Regions from separate parts of the Marinobacter sp. L-46 genome, predicted to be linked through region 2. Evidence: riboswitches for the same ligand, from Rfam matches in the RefSeq annotation. Region 2 holds a riboswitch; the other holds the start of a gene.

Region 1 (8,610 bases), on a different contig from region 2:
TTTCCAGCTCGGAAATTGAGAACAAGATTCGCAAAGTGGCAAAAGACAGAGACGTAGCCTAGATATTACTGCAAAAACCGCAAAGAGCCGGGGTGGTGGGCCGGTTCAGAAATTTGCGGAGCCATGGATGGCGGAGCAGAAGCGCCCACGGATGGCTTGAGCGTTTTCTGAACCGGCCCACCACCCCGGCTCTAAGCACCCAACCAAAAGGCTAGGTGCTCACAAACTCCAACCTCAAACCTTGTCGTAAAGCTTGGAGCCAGACTCCACGAACTCCCGCGATTTAGCCTCCATGCCGGCGTCAATTGCCGAGACTTCGTCAATGCCCTGCTCTGCTGCGTAATCCCGCACTTCCTGCGAGATTTTCATGGAACAGAACTTCGGCCCGCACATGGAGCAGAAGTGGGCCACTTTGGCGGATTCCTTGGGCAGGGTTTCGTCGTGGTAGGCGCGGGCGGTGTCCGGGTCCAGGCCGAGGTTGAACTGGTCTTCCCAGCGGAACTCGAAGCGGGCCTTGGACAGCGCGTTGTCGCGAATCTGGGCGCCTGGGTGGCCTTTGGCGAGATCGGCAGCGTGGGCGGCGATTTTGTAGGTGATGATGCCGGTTTTCACGTCGTCTTTATTGGGCAGGCCCAGATGCTCTTTCGGGGTGACGTAGCAAAGCATGGCGCAGCCATACCAGCCGATCATCGCCGCGCCGATGCCGGAGGTGATGTGGTCATAGCCCGGGGCGATGTCGGTGGTCAGCGGGCCGAGGGTGTAGAACGGGGCTTCATCGCAGCATTCCAGTTGCTTGTCCATGTTCTCCTTGATCAGGTGCATGGGCACGTGGCCGGGGCCTTCGATCATGCACTGGACGTCGTGTTTCCAGGCGATCTTGGTGAGCTCTCCCAAAGTTTCCAGTTCGCCAAATTGTGCCGCGTCGTTGGCATCGGCAATGGAACCCGGGCGCAGGCCGTCACCGAGGCTGAAGGAGACATCGTAGGCCTTCATGATTTCGCAGATGTCTTCAAAGTGCTCGTACAGGAAGCTTTCTTTGTGGTGCGCCAGGCACCACTTGGCCATGATGGAGCCACCCCGGGAAACGATGCCGGTGGTGCGTTTGGCGGTGAGGGGCACGTGGTGTAAACGAACACCCGCGTGGATGGTGAAGTAATCCACGCCTTGCTCGGCTTGTTCGATCAGGGTGTCCCGGAAGATTTCCCAGGTCAGGTCTTCCGCAACGCCGCCCACCTTTTCCAGCGCCTGATAGATAGGCACGGTGCCGATGGGAACCGGGGAGTTGCGGATGATCCACTCGCGGGTTTCGTGGATGTTCTTGCCGGTGGACAGGTCCATCACCGTGTCGGAACCCCAGCGGATACCCCAGGTCAGTTTTTCTACTTCGTCTTCGATGGACGAGGTCACCGCCGAGTTGCCGATGTTGCCGTTGATTTTCACCAGGAAGTTGCGACCGATGATCATCGGCTCGGTTTCCGGATGGTTGATGTTGGCGGGAATAATCGCACGGCCCCGGGCCACTTCATCCCGAACAAACTCGGGGGTGATCTCCGGCGGCAGGTTGGCACCGAAGGACTGGCCGGGGTGCTGGTCCGCCAGCAAGCCGTTGGCCCGGGCCTCCTGCAGCTTCATATTTTCCCGAATGGCAACGTATTCCATCTCCGGCGTAATGATGCCCTGGCGAGCATAGTGCATCTGGGATACGTTTCTGCCGGGCTTGGCGCGCAGTGGCTTGCGCTCGTCCATAAACCGCAGGGGGTCAAGCTGAGGGTCTTTCATGCGGCGGCGGGTGAATTCGGAGGTGTAGCCGTCCAGTTGCTGTACATCGCCCCGCTCGGCAATCCAGGCGGCGCGAACCGGCGGCAGGCCCTTGCGGAGATCAATGGTGGCTTCCGGGTCTGTGTAGGGCCCAGAGGTATCGTATACCACCACGGGCGGGTTCTTTTCGCCACCCATTTCAGTGGGGGTGTCGCCCACAGTAATTTCCCGCATAGGCACGCGCAGATCGGCTCGGCTACCCTGCACGTATATTTTTCGTGAGCTTGGTAATGGTTTGATTGCTGCGGAGTCTACTTTTGCGGAGTCGCTGAGGTATGCTGGTAAGTCCGTCATGATCTGCTCCCGGATGGTCTTGTGGTATCGGGTCGCGTATGACGGAGTTGCGACAAATAGCCCTACAGGCATGGTGTCGCGGTTCATCTGGCCTTAATCCCTACGTCGGTATTATCCGGATCAGGTCGCGGGTTCTGCGTTGCAATCTCAGCCGATCGCCAGTTTATGGCGAATCAGCACCCCGTCAAGACGCGATTCTGAATTCGTTTGTCCACAAAATACGTGGACTTAGCAAGTCTAGAGACGGGAACGATTATTGTCCATAATGGCCAACCAATACCTTTGAGTCATTGCCGGGCAGATTCCCGGAGTCAGTATTTCAGGAGAACCAATGAAAAAACGTTTACTTCCAGGATTGATCACCCTGCTCGCAGCCCAGCCTGCGCTTGCTCTGGATCTGATGGAAACCTACGAGAAAGCCCTGTCTTATGACTCCGGCATTGCCTCTGCCATGGCACAGTTCCAGGCCCAGCAGGCAACCAGCGATGTCAGCAAGAGCGCCCTGCTGCCCAAAATCTCGGCGGTTGGGTCAGCAAGCTACACACGTTTCAAGCCCAGGAATATACCCGGGGGGGCAAACGCCGATGAGCTGGTGCGGCAACTCTTCGCGGGAGACAGTTATCGAACCTACCGCTACGGCGTCGAGCTGACCCAGCCACTGTTCCGGGCTCAAGACTGGTTCAGCTACGAAGCCAGCCAGTTCCAGGCCGAGGCGGCCGAGGCCCAGTACAACCTGGCCCAGCAACAACTGATTCTGGATGTGGCAACCGCCTACTTCGATGTCCTGCGCGCCAAGGACACCGTCACAACCGCAAAAGCGACTGAAACGGCCATCCAGCGCCAGTACGAACAGGCCCGGGAACGGTTTGACGTGGGGCTCATTGCCGTCACCGAAGTCTATGAAGCGCGTGCCAGCTACGACGATGCCAGGAGCCAGCGCATCGCCGCCGACAACGACCTGAATGTGGCCAGGGAACAACTGGCCCGGTTAACCGGAGAATATCCGGACGCCATGGAAAATCTCAGGCAGAATTTTCCGCTCGGGCGCCCGGAGCCCATGGATCCGACTTCGTGGGAAGCAACCGCGGTGGAGCAAAACTGGTCTATTCAGGCGGCCCTGAGGCAACTCAATGCCAGCGAAGCCAGCCTGAAAGCGGCAAAGTCCGGTCATTTGCCAACCCTTGAGCTGAGCGCCTCCTACCAGGAAACCAGTCTGGAGAACGCCCTTTTTACCCAGCAGGAGCGCAGCCAGTCCGTTGCCTCACTGTCACTGACCATCCCGCTCTACACGGGCGGCGGCACCCAGGCCGGCGTGCGCCAACAGCGCTCACTGGTCACCGTGGCCGAGCAGGACCTGAACACCACGCGCCGGGATGTGCAGGTGAACACCCGCAGCCTGTTCCTGACCGTGAACAACAACGTGGAGACAGCCTCTGCCCTTGAGCAGACCATCATCTCCCGCCGCAGTGCACTGGATGCAACCCGCGCCGGCTACGATGTAGGTACCCGGAACATTGTGGAAGTGCTGGATGCAGAACGTGCGTACTACGTGGCGCTGCGGGATTACGCCAACGCCCGCTATGACTACGTGATCAACACCCTGCAACTGAAGCAGGCGGCAGGCACCCTGAGCCCGCAGGATCTGATTGACCTGAACAACTGGCTCAGTGAAGGCGCTCAGGGCATAGAGGCACTGGCCAACGATGAGGAAGTGCTGGACGACCCGATGCAATAACGCTGGCCTTGAGCATTACACCAGCCAGGCGGGCCTCCTGATTCAGGGGCCCGTTTTTACAGGCGCTCGACAATACCCTCAACGACCCTGTCCAGTGCCCCGCGATTTTTATTCACCACCGCCAGTGCCCGCTCCCCCAGAGCCTGCCGTTCTTCCCGGGTCGCCATTAAACGGACCACGGCCTGGCCCAACTCGTCCCCGCTTTGGACCATCACCACACCCTCGCCGGCACGAAGGCGCTCATACACCGTCTCAAAGTTGAACACATGCGGGCCGGAAAGTACCGGAATACCCCAGGCCGCCGGCTCCAGCGGGTTGTGCCCGCCCCTTTCAATCAATGAACCGCCGACAAACGCCATGTCACCCGCGCCGTAGAGCATCATCAGCTCGCCCATGGTGTCGCCCAGGTATACCTGAGCATGGGCAGGATCTTGCTGCAGTGAGCGGCGGGCCACGTTGAAACCGGCTTTTTCCGCCAGCTCCGCCACCGAACCAAACCGGTCCGGGTGGCGGGGCACAATCACCAGCAAAGCCTGCGGGTGTTGCCCGAGCACCGCCCGATGGGCCTCCAGCAGCTGTTCATCTTCGCCGGCATGCGTACTGCCAGCGACCCACACGGGCCGCGCTCCCAGGATTTGTCGACACTGGCGGGCTGACTCACGAATGCCTTCGGTGATATCCACGTCAAATTTCACGCTACCCGTCACTTCCACACTGGCCGGTGCGACACCAATGCGCCGAAAACGCTCAGCATCTTTCTCCGCCTGGGCGGCGATCCAGGTAATTTTCTGCATGACCGGTCGGACCAGTCCCCGCACCCGCTCGTAGCCCCGGGCCGAACGCTCCGAGAGACGGGCGTTGATGAGGAAAACGGGAACCTGTTTGCGGTAGCACTGGGTGATCAGGTTCGGCCAGATTTCGGTTTCCATCACTACCAGGATGCGAGGCTTTATTTGTTTCAGAAAGCGCCCTACGGAGCCTGGCGTGTCGTATGGGGCGTAGGCGTAGGCAATTTTGTCGCCAAACATCTTCCGGGCCTGGGCCAGTCCTGTTTCAGTTGTCGCAGTCATTAGAATGGAGGCATCGGGATTTTCCGCAACCAGCCGCCCGACCATAGGACCTGCTGCAATCGTCTCACCAACGGATACCGCATGTACCCATATAACTGTACCCGACATCTCTGGAACATAGCCTAAACGATGCCACCATTTCTCTCGACGCGCGGGCGCCTTCCGACCACGCCACCATAACCGGCACAAAATCAATGGCAACGCCAACCTGATTAGCTGCGAATAAATGAAGAGCAACACGCGGGACTCCCGGCGAAATGATGCGTTATCATAGTGAAATCATTGTATCGCGGGGCATCTTGCCTTCGGACAAACTTTTTGTCGATTCAGGAACAGCAATTTTGAATAAGAAGTACCGCCAAAAATCCCGGAATACTGACTACTCAGCCTACCTCCATCCCCGCTGGTGGCCAACCTGGGTGGGCATTGCTCTCATGTGGTTTACCGCACAGCTTCCCCTGCGTATTCAGTGGAAGTTGGGGAAAGCTGCCGGACTGATCACATGGAAGTTGGCGAAGAGCCGCCGGCACATCACCGAAACAAATATCCAGCTGTGTTTTCCGGAATACAATGACAAACAACGGGCGGCCTTGGTCCGCAACTCATTTATCGCCAATGGCATTGGCCTGATGGAAATTGGAATTGGGTGGTTCAGAAACACTGAAAAGCTGAAAAAAATCACCTCTATTCATGGCCTCGAACATTTCGAGAAAGCCAAACAGGAAGGTCACGGCATTTTGCTGATTGGCGGCCACTACAGCACATTGGAAATGGGTGGTTCCCTGGCAACCCTGTATATCGATTCTGATGTCATGCAGCGCGACCACAACAACCCGCTGATGAACGCCGTAATGACCCGTTCCCGCGCCAAACGCTATGGCAAAGTCCTCCCGGCCAAAGATCTTCGCGGACTGTTGCGCAGCCTGAAAGACAACCATGCAGTATGGTACGCCACCGACCAGGACTATGGCCGAAAAGACATCGTCTTCGCACCCTTTTTCGGCGTACCCGCAGGCACAATCACAGCAACCTCCCGCATTGCTGAACGCAGTAAGTGCGTAGTGATGCCGTTCAGCCATTTCCGTCGAGAAGACAAGCCCGGATATGACATCTATTTCCACCCCCCTTTAGAGCATTTCCCAAGCGGGGACGATCTCGAAGATGCCACGCGCATCAACGCGGTTATTGAAAATGAAATTCGAAAAGCACCGGATCAGTATCTCTGGATGCACCGCCGGTTCAAGACCCGACCGAACCCAGAGGACCCCGGATTCTATAACAAGAAGCGCAGGAAACGTTCCAGACGTTGATAGACAAGGCTTCAAAATGAATAAGCTCAAGTACTATGTGATTACCAGCCCTATGAAAGTTGCCGGAGCTTTCTCTTTAAGACTGGCGCAACTCATTGGGTCTTGGGGAGGCGACTTGGCGTGGAAACTGGACACCGAGGCACGAAAGGTCACCGAAACGAATGTAAGATTGTGTTTCCCGGAACTCTCGCAACAGGAACAGAACACCCTGGCCAGAAGCTCACTCAGACATACAGGGATGACAGCGATCGAAATCCCCATGATGTGGGAGTGGCCCGTAGAGAAATGCCTGAAGCAAATTCGAGAAACCCGGGGAATAGAGTTGGTTGATCAGGCTCTGGCAACAGGTAAAGGGCTGGTACTCCTGGCCCCGCACTTGGGTAATTGGGAGCTCGCCGGGCTCTTTTTTTCATCCCGATATAACATGGCGGCACTTTACAGTCCGCCCAAGATGCCAGAATTCGAAGACTATATGATCAAAGTCAGAGGCCGACTCGGCAGCGAACTGGTTCGTGGTGATCGAAAAGGATTGTCCAGACTCATTGGCATACTGAAAGAAGGCGGCATTGCCGGCATTCTGCCGGATCAGTCCCCTAGGGGGAAAAACAATGCCTATGCGCCATTCTTTGGCATTGAAGTACGCACCATGAATCTGGCAAGCAAGCTTCTCCAGAAAACCGGTGCGGCGGTCCTTGTGTGCTACGCGGAGCGCTTGCCCAATCATCAGGGTTTTCGGCTTGTAGTCACTGAACCCGAACCCGGAATGGCTGACGAAGATCCGGTAATGGCGGCAACTGCACTGAACCAGTCGGTGGAGAACGTAGTACGCCGCATTCCCGAACAATACCAGTGGGAATACAAGCGTTTTCGTCATCAGCCTGAGGGTCGCCCCAATCCCTACAAAGAGAGCGGGAAAAACTGATTATGGCCGCCCCAAAGCTCAGTGGACCCGTCGTTTGGTTACTGACCGATAATAAACCGGGCCATAAGAACCAACTCCGGGGACTTGCCGAGCGGTTGGAAGCGCGTGCAGAGGCGCGGCTAGCGTGGATTGAAACCCATAAATACCCGGTTTCCTGGGCCCGCGCGCTTCTGGGTATTACTCCCGCCATCGAGCACTCGAAGCCAGACATCATCGTCGCTGCCGGCAGCCAGACCCAAAAACTGCTGCTGGCCTGCCGCAAACGTTATGATGCAATGACTGTTGTGCTGATGCGCCCGGCACTTCCATTCGCAAAACCAGACCTTTCGATCATCCCGGCCCACGACAACCCGCCGGACCGCCCAGATGTACTGATCACCCGAGGTGTTCTCAACGCCATCAAGCCACAAGAGCAGGCCGTCGAAGCACAAAACGGCCTGATCTTGCTTGGGGGCCCTTCAGAGCATTACGAATGGGACGGTGAAGCCATCTTAGGGCAGGTCAGCACCCTGGCCGACGAATACCGCGATTGGCACTGGACAGTCACCTCTTCACGCCGGACGCCAGCCGCCCTGCTCGTACAACTGACTGACATCCAGCGTAACAACGTGACATTCCACCACCACGAAAAGACCGGCCCCAACTGGTTAATCGACACGCTGGCCGAGACACGCACCACCTGGGTCTCCCCAGACAGCGTGTCCATGGTTTATGAAGCACTCACCGCAGGCACATCTACAGGATTATTAGATCTGAAAGCCCGCAACAACAGCCGTGTCGTTCGGGGTCTGGAGTCACTAAAGGCCGATGGATTGGTGACTGAATGGCAGGACCGCGCTCAACTCATGCAGGCGGAACCCGGCAAAGCCCCCAAACTGTGGGAAGCCGACCGTGCCGCTGAGTGGGTGATCAGAAAATTCAGGGAGTTTCATCAATGAGAGTACTGCAAGTCCTGCCGGCACTGAACAGTGGCGGCGTGGAACGGGGCACGGTGGAGTTCGCCCGGGAACTGGTCAAACAGGGGCATGAATCCATCGTGCTTTCCTCGGGCGGTCGCCTGGTTGATCAACTGGAAGCCGAAGGTTCACGCCACATCACCATGCCGGTCCACCGAAAATCCCTGGCCTCATTTGGACAGATACTGCCGGTGCGCCAACTCCTGAAACAGCTGAAGCCGGATGTTGTTCACGTCCGCTCGCGGCTCCCGGCCTGGATCATCTGGCTGGCCTGGAGGGGCCTGCCGGAAAAGGATCGCCCGGCCCTGGTCAGTACCTTTCACGGCATGTATTCCGTGAACGCCTACAGCGCCATCATGGCCAAACCGCAGCATCTGATCGCCATTTCCCACTGCGTGGAACGGTACATTCTCGATAACTACAAGGTAGCCCCCGAACGCATTACCGTCATTCAGCGCGGCGTGGATACCCGCGCCTTCCACCCGGCACCTCCCGATGCCGCCTG
Region 2 (8,610 bases):
AGGCGCGGGTCGGAATCGAACCGGCGTACACGGAGTTGCAGTCCGCTGCATAACCACTCTGCCACCGCGCCGGGTAAGCCTGGAATCTGGCTTTTGCTCTCAGGGGGCGTGAGAGACTTGGAAAATGGAGCGGGAAACGAGATTCGAACTCGCGACCCCAACCTTGGCAAGGTTGTGCTCTACCAACTGAGCTATTCCCGCTCTTCGTTCAGAGGCGTTGCCTCCTCAACGGCTGCGTATTCTACGGATTACGCTTCGCGCGTCAACACCTTTTTTTCAAGTTTCTGTTTTTATTGCTAATGTGCACAAAATTTAGCCAAACCGGTCAGGACCGGCTGGCGTCATCCGCGTTCGCCTGAAGGGAACCGGCAAGCTGGTTGCCGCTGTCGCAGTTCAGGTAGCTGGAAGCCTGCAGCCATTCTTCATCCGGGTAGTATTTGAAAACCAGCTGGCCGCCTTTCAGGTTGTCTACTACCTTTGCGATCACATCCCGGTCTACCGCCGGGCAGCCGTGGCTGCGGCCAATGCGACCGTATTTGTTCACCCAGCTCTTCTCTACGTAGTCTGCCCCGTGAATGACAATGGCGCGCTGGCGAGCCAGGTCATTGAAGCCCGGCTCCAGTCCGTCCAGCCGCAGGGAGTAGCCGTGGGCACCGCTGTAGGATTCCGCCGCCTTGAACAGTCCGATGCTGGACTGGTGGCTGCCCTCAATGTTGGAGAAAGCACTGGCTTCGCGGTCACCGGAGTTTTTACCGTGGGCAACCAGCTCCCTAAGTACCAGGCTGCCATCGGCCAGGTCAAACAGCCAGAGGCGTTCTTCGCTGGATGGCAGGGAAAAATCAATAACAGCAAGCCTCTCCGGCATCGCTGTTCCATTGCTGATGGCGCACTGGGTTGCCTTGAAAGCCGCTTCAAGAACCGATGGGTTCAGTTTAGGGGCCGCACTGGAAAGGCGATCAAAAAGCTGGTTATTCAGGGACTGGGCCTGGGTGCTGGTGGCGAAAAGCACTGAAAAAAGAAGGCCGGACATTGCTGTACAAAATTTGAGCAGATTGCGATGCTTGGGCATGCACCTTACCTCTATAGATGAAGAATACGGTCTATCCGATTGAAATTTGCACTATTCTAACAGCAAATTATGAGAACCCCGACACCTTTGTACAGTTTTTAAACAGACCGTAATCAAAGTTACAAATTACAGACTGCCACGCGGGCGTTGTAGAATCGCCAAGACTCAACGGGGTGCCCGACAGGGCTGAGACCATACCCGCGGAACCTGACCCGGCTAATACCGGCGTAGGGATTGAGCCGCCACTTTCCAGTGGTTACCGCGGCATGGCCCCTCCGTAGCCAAGGTGTAATCACTATGCGTTTCCGCTTGCCTCTACTCTTCGCTGCCCTGCTCCCGGCTTTCGCTACTGCCGAACCTGCGCAGGTTTTGAACGTTTATACCCACCCGTCGTTTGCGGCGGAATGGGGCCCCGGGCCCGCGGTCAAGCAGGCATTTGAAGAGCAGTGTGATTGCGCGCTGAACTATACAGTGCTTGAAAGCGGCGGCGATATACTTCAGCGACTGCGCCTGGAGGGCAGTTCAACCAGTGCCGATGTGGTGTTGGGGCTGGATACCGCCACCATGGAAGCCGCCCGGCAAACCGGATTACTGGCTCCGCCCACGCCAAATGGCAGCAACTCAGTGGCAAGGTACTGGCGACTACCCAGAGCTGGAGTGACGGGTATTTTTCACTGTTCATGAACGGCGAAGCGCCGATGATCCTTTCTTACAGTACGTCTCCGGCCTATCACATGGCGGTCGATAACACAGACCGTTACCAGGCAGCCCGTTTTGAAGAAGGCCATTACCTGCAAGTCGAGGTTGCCGCACTGGTGAATAGCTCGAAGAATCAGGCCCTCGGCCGGGAATTCATGGAGTTCATGTTGTCGCCGGCCTTCCAGCGCCATATTCCGTTGAAGAATGTGATGTATCCGGCTATCGACCTTGGTGACGAGTTGCCGGAGGTATTTGGCCGGCTGATCCGCCCGTCCCAAGCTCTCTATCTGGAACCGGCAGAGGTCGCCCGTGAACGCCGCTCACTGGTGAATGCCTGGCTGGACGCCATGACCCGCTGAACCCAATGTCCGCCAACCAACCACAACCCCTGCGCCCTGCTCCATTCAGCACCCCTGCGTGGCAACTGGCTCCGGGCCTGATCATTGCGCTGGCCTTGATCGGGCTGGTGCTATTGGGCCTGGGGGCACTGCTTCACACAGCTGGCACGCTGGAATTCGAAGAGCTGTGGCAAAGCCGCTATTTAAGAGGTGTTGTCTGGTTTACGGTTTGGCAGGCGGTGTTATCGGTCTTTCTAAGCCTGTTCATTGCGCTGCCGGCGGCCATGACACTGGCCCGGCTCAGCCATTTTCCCGGTCGTAGCCTGCTGCTTCGGTTAATGGAGCTGAGCCTGGTGCTTCCCACCATAGTGGCGGTTTCAGGCATCATCGGGGTGTACGGTCGCCAGGGCTGGCTGACCAGTCTTCTGAACGATTGGCTGCCTGATCATGGCTGGAGCCTTTACGGCCTGAATGGAATCTTACTGGCCCACGTGTTTTTTAATGCACCGCTGGCCGCACGCATTCTTCTGCAAGCACTGGAATCGGTTCCGGCACCGAGATTGCGGGTTGCTTCCCAGCTCGGGTTGAGCGGCTGGTGGCTCTGGCGTACGGTTCGATGGCCCGCATTGCGGCCGGTCCTGCCAGGGGTGTCAGCATTGGTATTTACCCTGTGTTTTACCAGCTTCGCCATCATCATGACCCTGGGTGGCGGGCCTCGCGCCACAACCCTTGAAGTGGCCATTTACCAGGCGTTGCGGTTCGAATTCGATTTTGGCCAGGCTGCCATCCTGGCCACTATTCAGCTGGTTATTTGCGGCAGCCTGTGGTGGCTGGTGTTCCGGAACCGGCTGGAGTCCTCACTGCTTCCGGATCGTCGGTTTGCTGAACCTGTCTCTTTAAAAGACAGCCCCGGGCAGGGTCTGGGGCGCGTGTTGCTGCTGGGCATCTTTTCCGCTTTCCTGACATTGCCTCTGCTGGCCATCGCGTTACGCGGTTTGCCGGCACTCTGGCCGGCCTCACCCATGCCATCTATCTACGGACAACTGCTCCCCGCTACAGGCCGCAGTTTGTTGATTGCCGTTCCCGCCGGGCTGGGTGCGGTTGTCGCCAGTCTGTTCACACTGGCGGCCGCCAAAAAATCCGGAAACCGGATACTGGCAGCCATTCCGGTTACCACGGGTTATCTGCCGCTGATTGTACCGCCCCTGGTGCTTGGTACCGGCCTGTTCCTGTTATTGCGGCCCCAGCTCGGGAATAGCGCCCAAGGCTGGGTACTGGTGTCTTTGATTAACGGTTTGATGGCCATTCCATTTGTGCTGCAGGTTCTGCGTGGGCCACTGAATGCCATCGACAAGAACACCCTGAACCAGGCGGACCAGCTGGGTATCCTGGGCTGGTATCGCTGGCGCTGGCTGTACTGGCCAAGGCTGCGCCGGCCAATCGCCCTGGGCCTGGCTTATGGCATTGCCCTGTCGCTGGGAGATTTCGGGGTAATTGCCCTGTTCGGTAGCCCCGGGCAGCCCACTTTGCCGGTTCTGCTTTACCAGCAACTGGGCAGTTACCGAATCAGCGAAGCGGCTGGCACCGGGCTGTGGTTGCTTGTATTACTGGTGACCCTCTTCGCCCTGCTGTCCCGGATTGCCCGGCCGGCCCCGGGCACAAACACAGAGCCTGCCCCCGCCGCCGCTCCGGAGCCTCGTCATGCTTGAACTAAGAAACCTGTGTTTCCAGTACCCGGATCAGTCAGAGGAGTGGCGCTTCCACTTCTCGGTCGCCGCCGGGCATTGCCTCGCGGTACGCGGTGCCAGTGGAACCGGTAAATCCACCTTACTAAACCTGGTTGCCGGTTTTCTCGCACCCAAAAGCGGAGAAATTCTCTGGAACAACCAAGCTATCCATAACCTGCCCGCCTGGGAGCGGCCGGTAACAAGCGTGTTCCAGGAGCACAACCTGTTCGAACACCTGGATGTCTTCACCAATATCGGTCTTGGCCTGCACCCGGGCATGAAGCTGTCCCCCGAACAGAAATTGGCCATTGAGCAGGGTCTTGAACAAACCGGGCTCGGCGGTCTTGGTACACGGCTGCCCGGCGAACTATCCGGTGGCCAGCGGCAACGAGTTGCCCTGCTGCGCGCCATTCTGCGGCGCAAACCGGTACTGCTGCTGGACGAACCCATGACCGGGCTGGACCCGGACGCCAGGGCCATCATCCGGGACTTGTTACTGCAGGAAAAGGCCAGCGGCATTACCCTGATCCTGGCCAGCCATGATGAAGAAGACCGAAAGATACTGGCAGACAGCAACTGGAATCTTTAAGCTTGCTAAGACTTCTGGCAGGGATTTTTTCATTCTGTGGCGATAACTTCGGGCCTTACTACAGCCAAAGCCGGCGAGCCTGCCGGCTCCCTTGAGTTGTCCGGCAATACGGTGACATTTGCCGGAGACTGGACCCTTGCCCATTACCCGGCCCTGAACCGGCAGGTATCGCAATTCAAGGCAGAGAACGCTTCACTGAAGCCGGAATTCAGCGGCCTTGGCCGGCTGGATACCGCGGGCGCGTCCCTGATGGTGAAAATGCTGGGTGCGGGACCGGTGCTTGCCGCCCTGGAGCAACCGTCCCTGCCCGAAGCCCAGCAAGCACTCCTTAAAGCCGTAGCGGAATCCATGTGTGAATCCGCACCGGCACCAGCCACGGTTAATCCACTGCTGAACATGCTGGCAATCACCGGAGAGAAGGTCACCCGGCTAACCCGCCTGTTATGGCTGCTGTCCGGTTTTATTGGCCAGACCTTGTCCACCCTGTTCTACATACTCCCACGGCCAAAACGCTGGCGCTTTACGCCGTTCGTGGCCGCTGTGCACGACACCGGCCTGAACGCCCTTCCGATTGTTGCCTTGCTCACGTTTCTTGTGGGTGCTGTCGTCGCATTTCTGGGTGCCACGGTGCTGGAGGACTTTGGCGCGACCATTTATACCGTAGACCTGGTCGCTTTCTCATTCCTACGGGAATTCGGCGTACTGTTAGCCGCCATTTTGCTGGCCGGCCGGACCGCCAGTGCCTTCACAGCGCAGATCGGGGCCATGAAGGTCAACGAAGAACTGGATGCCATCCGCACCCTCGGCCTCAACCCCGTGGAGCTGCTTGTAGTCCCCAGAGTACTGGCCATGATGGTGAGCCTGCCGGTGCTGACCTTTGTCGGCATGATGGCGGGCATGGTTGGTGGTGCCGTGGTGTGCGCACTGGCACTGGATATTCCGCCCAGCCAGTTTATGGCCATCGTGGAGCGGGATATTGCCCTGAAACATTTCCTGGTGGGTATCGGTAAAGCTCCCGTGTTTGCCTTCCTGATTGCCGTGATCGGCTGCCTGGAAGGCTTCAAGGTGTCGGGCAGCGCACAGTCCGTGGGTGAGCACACCACCTCCAGCGTGGTGCAATCTATCTTTATGGTCATACTGCTGGATTCCGTAGCCGCGCTATTCTTTATGGAAATGGGTTGGTAAGGCATGGCCATGGGCACGCGGGATAACCACACGCACCAAACGCCGATCATTCAGGTTCGGGGCCTGAACAATCGTTTTGGCAGTCATTCTGTGCATGAAGACCTGGACCTCGACCTCTACCCGGGTGAAATCCTCGGCGTGGTTGGCGGATCCGGCACAGGAAAATCCGTGCTGCTTCGCAGCATTGTCGGATTGAACACGCCTACGGCGGGCCACATCACGGTATTCGGGCAGGATCTAACAGAGCTGTCAGCACCGGAACGTTCGCTGTATGAACAGCGGTTTGGTGTGCTGTTTCAGGGCGGAGCTCTGTTTACCTCCCTGAACCTGGAACAGAATATTGCCCTGCCCCTGATCGAGCACGCGGGGCTGAAGCGGGCCGAAGCGGAAGAACTGGCCCGCATGAAGCTGGCCCTGACCGGCTTGCAGCCCGAGGCGGCACGCAAATACCCGACGGAGTTATCCGGCGGCATGGTGAAACGTGCGGCGCTGGCCCGGGCGCTGGCCCTGGACCCTGAAATATTGTTTCTGGACGAGCCCACAGCGGGGCTGGACCCGATCGGCGCTGCCGCGTTTGACGAACTGATTGTCACCCTGCGAAATGCCCTGGGGTTAACGGTATTCCTGGTCACCCACGACCTGGATACCCTGTACACCACCTGCGACCGGGTGGCGGTGTTGTCCCAGCGCAAGGTGCTGGTGGCAGATACCCTGGATAACGTGTCCCGTACGGATGACAGCTGGATTCAGGACTACTTCCACGGCCCCCGCGGGCGGGCCGCGATTGATGCACACAACAGGCTGACCGAACAGGAGCCCGGTTAATGGAGCCAAAAGCCCATCACGTTATTATCGGATTATTTACGCTGCTGGCTGTTACCGCCGCCTTGGTGTTCGCCCTGTGGTTAGGCAAGTCCTCGGCAGACCAGGAGTGGAGTTATTACCAGATCGGTTTCGACCACCCGGTAGGAGGCCTGTCCAAGGGTAATGCAGTGCTTTACAGCGGCGTGCCGGTAGGTGATGTACTGGAGCTGACCCTGGCACCCGATAACCCGGCCCATGTTCGTGTGCTGGTACGGGTTCGCAGTGATATTCCCGTGCGTGAAAACACCCGTGCCGAACTGGTGCTGGCCAATATCACCGGCAGCATGAGCGTGCAGTTTACCGGCGGCAGCCCGGACAGTCCGGTGCTTGAAGGCGGCCGTGAGAATCCACCGCTGATCAGTGCCGAGCCCTCTGCGTTTTCCAACCTGCTCAATAACGGCGAAGCCATGTTGTCGAAGGCTGAACGCCTGCTGACCAGCATGAACCAGCTGTTGAACGAGGAAAACCTGGGCAACGTAGCCACCATTCTGGACAACACCCGGCAGGCCACCGAGTCGCTGCTGGCCAGCCGGGATGACATGCTGGCACTGATGGAGCAGTTCGATGCGGCAGCGATTCGGGCAGAAGAAGCTGCCGTAAAGGTATCCGCCACCTCTGACCATGCGCGCGTGGTGTTAGGCGAGCAGATTACGCCGGTACTGGAGTCTATGGATAAGGCCATCTCAACCCTGCAGCCCACCCTGGACCGGCTGAACCGTGTGACCGGTAATAACGAAGGTGCACTGGACTCCGGGCTTCAGGGCCTGGGCGAGCTCACACCGGCCTTACGGGAGCTGCGCAGCACCCTCCGCAACCTGAACTCGTTTACCCGCAGGCTTGAGCAAGACCCGAGAGGCACCATCTGGGGCGGCGGCCGAATCCAGGAGTACAGCAATGACTAAGCCAAGCAGAGGCATTTTCGCACTGGCCGGGGCCCTTGCCCTGTCTGCCTGCACCGTGTTCCCGATTCCTGAAGCACCGCGCCTGATGGAACTGGCACCCCCCGCTGAACGGGAAGTGTTCGATACGCCCCGGCCTGCTGCGCTCCGGGTGGACACTCCGCTGGCATCCGATCCGCTGGACAGTACCCGGGTTCTGGTAAAGCCCACACCCTACGAGTTCCAGGCACTGCCCGGCGCCCGCTGGCGCGACAGTATTCCCGTGGTTTTGAGGGATTACCTGATTCAGGAATTTCGCCAGAGCGGCGGCTTCACCAGCGTGATGACTGACACCAGTCCGGCTACGGCAGGGTTAACACTGGTCACCGAACTGACCGGCTTTCACGCCGAGACCCGCGCAGACGGCACCACGGTGGTCATGCACCTGCACACAGAACTGATGGAAAACCGCTCCCGGAAAAGCCTGTGCGTATTGGATCAGCGCGAGGAGGCACTGGCTGCAAGCGCAAAACTGGACGACCTGATGTCTGCCTTCTCTCTCGCAGCATCCGCGCTTTCGACAGACATAACCCGATGGAGCCGGGATTGCCTGGCAGACGCCTGAGCCTGTTATTTTGAAGGGAACAAATCCGGCCAGGCCGCTTTCAGGTACAGGAACATAGACCAGAGTGTGAGCCCGGCTGCGATGTAAAGCAGGCCGATCGCAACGTACGACAGCATTTGACCGGGAGGAAACGCCAGCAAACCGACAATGGCCGCCATCTGGGCGGTGGTCTTGACCTTGCCGATGTACGACACCGCCACACTGGCGCGGCTACCCACCTCTGCCATCCATTCCCGCAAGGCGGAAATCACAATTTCCCGGCCGATAATCACTGTGGCGGGAATTGTCAGCAGCACTGCCGAGTATTCTTCAATCAGCACCGCCAGGGCCACGGCCACCATCAGTTTGTCCGCCACCGGGTCCAGAAACGCTCCGAAAGGCGTGCTCTGGTTCAGTTTGCGGGCCAGGTAGCCGTCCAGCCAGTCGGTCACACCGGCCAGGGCAAAGATGATGGCGCTGACCAGGTAACTCCACTGCACCGGCAGGTAGAAAATCACCACAAACACCGGGATCATCACGATGCGGGACATGGTCAGCAGGTTCGGTAAATTCATGGTGTTCCTATTCGTCGTGCAATGCTGCGTATATGGATTCTGCCAGTGACTTGCTGATGCCCTGAACCTTGGCCATCTCATC

Evidence for each region. Region 2 has a riboswitch for thiamine pyrophosphate ahead of AC13DJ_RS01010 (hypothetical protein). Riboswitches for the same ligand answer to the same signal wherever they lie in the genome.
Region 1: it holds a riboswitch for thiamine pyrophosphate, as region 2 does, so the genes downstream of both, thiC (phosphomethylpyrimidine synthase ThiC) here and AC13DJ_RS01010 (hypothetical protein) in region 2, are expected to answer to the same signal.

What each region holds. Positions count from the first base shown of each region.
Region 1 covers NZ_JBSXOP010000087.1:35,381-43,990, reverse strand. The annotation lists gene AC13DJ_RS15660 (HVO_A0114 family putative DNA-binding protein) at 1-62, shown strand, start outside; gene thiC (phosphomethylpyrimidine synthase ThiC) at 235-2,112, opposite strand; TPP riboswitch at 2,193-2,306, opposite strand; gene AC13DJ_RS15650 (TolC family outer membrane protein) at 2,444-3,847, shown strand; gene waaA (lipid IV(A) 3-deoxy-D-manno-octulosonic acid transferase) at 3,904-5,157, opposite strand; gene lpxL (LpxL/LpxP family Kdo(2)-lipid IV(A) lauroyl/palmitoleoyl acyltransferase) at 5,175-6,227, shown strand; gene AC13DJ_RS15635 (lysophospholipid acyltransferase family protein) at 6,244-7,149, shown strand; gene AC13DJ_RS15630 (mitochondrial fission ELM1 family protein) at 7,152-8,087, shown strand; gene AC13DJ_RS15625 (glycosyltransferase family 4 protein) at 8,084-8,610, shown strand, end outside.
Region 2 covers NZ_JBSXOP010000019.1:1,832-10,441, forward strand. The annotation lists tRNA gene AC13DJ_RS00995 (tRNA-Cys) at 1-71, opposite strand, end outside; tRNA gene AC13DJ_RS01000 (tRNA-Gly) at 126-201, opposite strand; gene AC13DJ_RS01005 (murein L,D-transpeptidase catalytic domain family protein) at 326-1,069, opposite strand; TPP riboswitch at 1,229-1,320, shown strand; gene AC13DJ_RS01010 (hypothetical protein) at 1,439-1,753, shown strand; gene AC13DJ_RS01015 (thiamine ABC transporter substrate-binding protein) at 1,705-2,127, shown strand; gene thiP (thiamine/thiamine pyrophosphate ABC transporter permease) at 2,133-3,815, shown strand; gene AC13DJ_RS01025 (thiamine ABC transporter ATP-binding protein) at 3,808-4,422, shown strand; gene AC13DJ_RS01030 (MlaE family ABC transporter permease) at 4,519-5,607, shown strand; gene AC13DJ_RS01035 (ABC transporter ATP-binding protein) at 5,611-6,432, shown strand; gene AC13DJ_RS01040 (MlaD family protein) at 6,432-7,373, shown strand; gene AC13DJ_RS01045 (ABC-type transport auxiliary lipoprotein family protein) at 7,366-7,974, shown strand; gene pgsA (CDP-diacylglycerol--glycerol-3-phosphate 3-phosphatidyltransferase) at 7,980-8,528, opposite strand; gene uvrC (excinuclease ABC subunit UvrC) at 8,536-8,610, opposite strand, start outside.